2 regions of the Neobacillus sp. D3-1R genome follow, and region 2 is predicted to be linked to the other one. Evidence: a T-box and tRNA genes for the amino acid it is inferred to sense, from the RefSeq annotation. Region 2 holds a T-box; the other holds one or more tRNA genes.
The links. The T-box of region 2 lies ahead of trpS (tryptophan--tRNA ligase). A T-box ahead of a tRNA ligase gene usually reads a tRNA of that ligase, here a tRNA-Trp.
Positions count from the first base shown of each region.

Region 1 (2,470 bases), 420 kb from region 2:
TTCAGAGAGTGTAGAAGGACGTTATCATAATGGCTATGTTTCAAAGGAAGCATTTGATTTGTATACCATCATCAGTCAGGAACAGGGAATTGACACTAGGGTTTTAAGAGCAAAGGCAGGAATGAAAGATAAGGAGAATAAAAGGGCCTTTGACAATGCATTAGTTGAATTGCAGGGGAGTCTGGATATCGTCATTTCAGGCGTCAAAGAAAAGCAAGATGAATTTGGTGAAAAGAATGGTTGGAGTACTACGGCTTATGAAACTTATGATCATTGGGCGAATAAACACCAAGTCTCTGATTGTCCATTAAATCAAAAAGAGGCTGTCGAAGCGCTTCTTCATCTTTTTGAAGCAAGCTGTCCCCCTGAGACTTTGAGAAAAATCGAAAAAATATTGAAATAACACTGTTCACTTTTAGAACAGTGTTTTTTTGAAATAACGCAGATAAAAGTAGGTAGGCGTAACTTAGGTTAACTAGTTCAAATAAGTGAGGAAGCAATAGAAATAGCAGGATCATTTCTTAGTTCGTTCGGATTGGAACATGTAGCGGACTTACGTTCCGTTATTTCAGTAAAAACATATGATTTTTGTAAGTTAAAGGACTCACGTTCCGTTATTTAGTTAATTTGAAGTTATTTTTAGTGATTTCGGGCAAATAACGGAACTGGTGTCCGTAAGAGCTATGAAAAAGAGGGATATTTGCAAAATAACGGATTCTCAGTCCCATAATAATTTAATCAACATATGTAGTGGGCTTCATTGAGAATTAGGCGAATATAAAAGAATTTATTTTAACTACTTACACACAGATGGCACTCCTTTTATAACTTTGAAAAATATCAAACTAAAAAAATTTTAAATTTCCTCTTGAAAAGTATACTAGAAATATATTAATATAATAAATGTCTTCACAAGGTAGTAATATTGTTAAATACGGCCCATTGGTCAAGCGGTTAAGACACCGCCCTTTCACGGCGGTAACACGGGTTCGAATCCCGTATGGGTCACCAACTTTTTTTCGCAACAGCAAAAAGAAAGTTCCTTAACATCGCGACAGCGAAACGACAACAAATATGGAGGATTAGCTCAGCTGGGAGAGCATCTGCCTTACAAGCAGAGGGTCGGCGGTTCGATCCCGTCATCCTCCACCAACTTTTTTTCGCGACAGCGAAAAGAAAGTTCCTTAACATCGTGACAACGAAAAGAACTTTCCATAATCGCGATAGCGAAAAGAAAGTTCCTTAACATCGTGACAGCGAAAAGCACTTCCTTAAAAGAGAAAGCAATAATAACCTAGGGGCATAGTTTAAAGGTAGAACTAAGGTCTCCAAAACCTTCAGTGTGGGTTCGATTCCTACTGCCCCTGCCATCTTCATTTGGCAGATCTATAATGCGGGTGTAGTTTAATGGTAAAACCTCAGCCTTCCAAGCTGATGTCGTGGGTTCGATTCCCATCACCCGCTCCATACATATTGTGACCAACGCAGTGTTTCAATTTTAAAAATTGAAGTATTGCGTTTTTTTTTTGCTTTTATTTTTGAAATGCCCCTACTGTAAAATCGATCATATAGGAAGCGATATAGTAAGCGATTAAGGAAAACATAGCTTTGTCCCAGCCAAAAACAAATCCGGCACAACAGAAAATGAAGACATTGATAAACATGACGACTTTTCCTATTGAAAATGAGGTCCTCTTATTAACGAAGATCCCTATTATTTCTGTACCGTCGAGAGACCCCCCAGACCGGATGACCATCCCAACACCGATACCTAAAAGTGCACCTCCCATAATCGATGCTAAAAAAGGATTATCAGTTGGAACTGGAACATTGTATAGAAAAAACGTCACTAAGGATAAAAGGGTAATACCTAACAAAGTCATGACCAAAAACTTTTTGCCAAATTGTCTGTAACCTAAGTAGAGGAAGGGTAGATTTAGAATTAATAGGAAAAACTCTAATTTAAAGCCTGTTAAATAGGACATGATGATCGATACTCCTACAATTCCACCATCAATAATTTTATTAGGGACTAAGAAAAATTCCAATCCCAATGATACAAATAGGGCCCCTATTAGAATAAAAAAGGCTCTTATAATAAATTGAGATGGAGACATTCTACTGCGGACCAGCTTTTCATTTTCTAACGAGAAAAACTTAACCATGATAAATGCAGGTACCAAAAATCCGATCGTTTCTTCCATAAAGGCAATGGCTTTAGACCATCCAACTGGTTTAATTTCACTATAGCCATGGGATATAAAGGTGGTCGCACTAAAATGAAAAGCTCTTATTACTTTTTCCGGAAATAATACATGCTGCTTACTTGTTGAAACTTCCTCTTTTAAAGACCCTAAGCCTAAGAAATCTAGTAGAAGATACAAAAGACTAAATAAAATAAAAACATTTACATAAAGGAAGATAAAGATAAGTAAGGGATAAAATTTTCCAATCCTTTTCATATGTATAG
Region 1 covers NZ_CP197471.1:794,251-796,720, forward strand. Annotated here, with positions in the region: gene ACSBPO_RS03815 (AlkZ-related protein) at 1-403, shown strand, start outside; tRNA gene ACSBPO_RS03820 (tRNA-Glu) at 937-1,011, shown strand; tRNA gene ACSBPO_RS03825 (tRNA-Val) at 1,077-1,152, shown strand; tRNA gene ACSBPO_RS03830 (tRNA-Trp) at 1,297-1,370, shown strand; tRNA gene ACSBPO_RS03835 (tRNA-Gly) at 1,394-1,467, shown strand; gene ACSBPO_RS03840 (YitT family protein) at 1,533-2,462, opposite strand.
Region 1: it encodes a tRNA-Trp, which carries the amino acid that the T-box ahead of trpS (tryptophan--tRNA ligase) is inferred to sense. The anticodon was not compared.

Region 2 (2,470 bases):
AAACATAATAAAAGGTCAGCCATTTTTTGAAAAGCTATGGGAAATGGAACATGGTCCAAAAGTAAATTAGTCGAGGTCACTGTGACCTCGACTATTTTTTTATCATTTCCTTTTATTACTTTTTTCTACCTAATCCCATTGCATTTTCCATTTTCTTTATCATTTTATTAGCAACCAGATTTGCTTTTGCAGCACCTTGGTCTAATACCTCATCCAAATAAGTAGATTTCATTAATTCATGATATCTTTTTTGAATGGGTTCAAACTCGTTTATAACAACTTGTGCTAAATCTGCTTTAAATTCACCATATCCTTTCCCTTCATAAAGAGCCTCAATATCAGCAATAGACTTTTTAGAAAGGATCGAATAGATCGAAATTAAGTTTGAAATGCCTGGTTTATTTTCTTTATCATATTTTACTAAACCTTCAGAGTCAGTTACGGCACTCTTTATTTTTTTATCGATTTGTTTAGGTTCATCTAACAAGCTAATAAATGCCTTTTGATTCGGGTCTGATTTACTCATTTTCTTAGTTGGTTCCTGCAAAGACATGATTCTTGCCCCTACTGTAGGAATTCTAACTTCTGGAATAGTAAAAATGTCATTATATTTTTTATTAAATCTCTCTGCGATATCTCTCGTTAACTCTAAATGCTGCTTTTGGTCTTCTCCTACTGGTACAAGATTTGTATTATATAGAAGAATATCGGCAGCCATTAATGGGGGATATGTTAAAAGTCCTGCAACTACAGCCTCTTTACCAGCAGATTTATCTTTGAATTGAGTCATTCTTTCTAATTCACCAATATAGGCTACACATTGTAGCATCCAACCAGCTTGAGCATGGGCTGGTACTTCTGATTGAATAAACAAAGTAACCTTATCGGGATCAATGCCAACAGCTAAGTAAAGGGCAGCTAAGCTGCGAATGTTTTGTCGCAGTACTAAACGATCTTGTGGAACTGTAATGGCATGTTGATCAACAATACAAAAGTAGCAATTATATTCATTTTGAAGCTCAATAAATTGGGTGAGCGCTCCAATGTAATTTCCAAGTGTAATGGTACCACTTGGCTGAATGCCAGAAAAAATAGTTTGCATAAATAGGTTTCCTCCAATTATTAAATTGTTTTTAGTTTTTACTTATATATAGGTGCTCTTAATCATGGTTGTTGATTTCCGCTCCAATCAACATAATCTTAAAATTAATTATAACCTTTAACACATCCTATATATAAATAAAAAAAGACCATCGTCCTAAATAGGGACGAATGGTCCGTGGTGCCACCCTAATTACTCATAATGAGTCTCTTAATCCTAATCATTAGTTAGGAACCTTGATAACGTAAGGCAAACGTTAAGCCATAAGATTGTTCAATCATCCTGCTCAAAGCTCAAAAGTCCATTCCATTCATTGGGATGTTTGTTTACACCAACCACAAACTCTCTATCTATCCGACAATTGAATGTACTATTCTTTTTCATAGCTTTTTAAATAAATTGTTTTTTTTATAAGATAAATCATTTTTACTTGAAAATCAAGTTCAAGCATACTTATTTTACCAAAATAAAAACAAAATTCGATAAATTTGTTTTTTTAAAAAGAAATATGAATAAATTTTATAAAAAAACTAGTAGAAAATTGTCGAATAAAACGTTGTTTTTCAAGCTTTTATACAATTGTTATATTTGAATAATAAAATTTATGTAAAAAATCGTACTTGCATTAAATTTTTAAAATATTTATAATAAAACTACCAAGCGAAACATTACAATTTTGTTACATTTTCTAATAATAAAAAAATTCCTTAATTTTAAATGAAGAGAAAGTTACTATTATTTTTGAGTTAAAACTATTATTATAGTAATTTATCTTTTTTTATTCATTTAAGGAAATGTCTCATTGTAAAGTAAATTGTTTGACTATTCTCTCAATACACTCAGAATGAACAATTGTATTTTTGGAAAATGTAAAAATTGTAAAGTCGTTTGCAGAAAAAAAATAGGGGGTAAAACCGTGAAGAAAAGATTATCGGTCTTTTTTAGCATGTTACTTGTCCTTAGTATGTTTTTAGCAGCTTGTGCTGGCAGTAAAGACAATGCTGATGACAAAGGGACAGACGGAGGCGACAAAGCAGCAGATGTGCCTCAAGAACTTCGTGTAAATATTAACTCAGAACCACCTGCACTACATCCAGGTCTTGCAAGTGATGCAACTTCTGGTGGAGTACTATTACAAACATTTGAAGGATTAACTCGTATTGGTAAAGACGGAAAGCCAGAGAATGCTATGGCTGAAGAAATTACTACTTCTGATGATTTAAAAACTTATACTTTCAAATTACGTGATGCTAAATGGTCAAACGGAGATCCTGTTACAGCAGAAGACTTCGTTTATGCATGGAAATGGGCTCTAGACCCAGCTAACCAATCTGCATACGCTTACCAACTTTACTATATTACAAACGC
Region 2 covers NZ_CP197471.1:1,213,250-1,215,719, forward strand. Annotated here, with positions in the region: gene ACSBPO_RS06115 (YjbA family protein) at 1-70, shown strand, start outside; gene trpS (tryptophan--tRNA ligase) at 116-1,102, opposite strand; T-box leader at 1,262-1,495, opposite strand; gene ACSBPO_RS06125 (peptide ABC transporter substrate-binding protein) at 2,019-2,470, shown strand, end outside.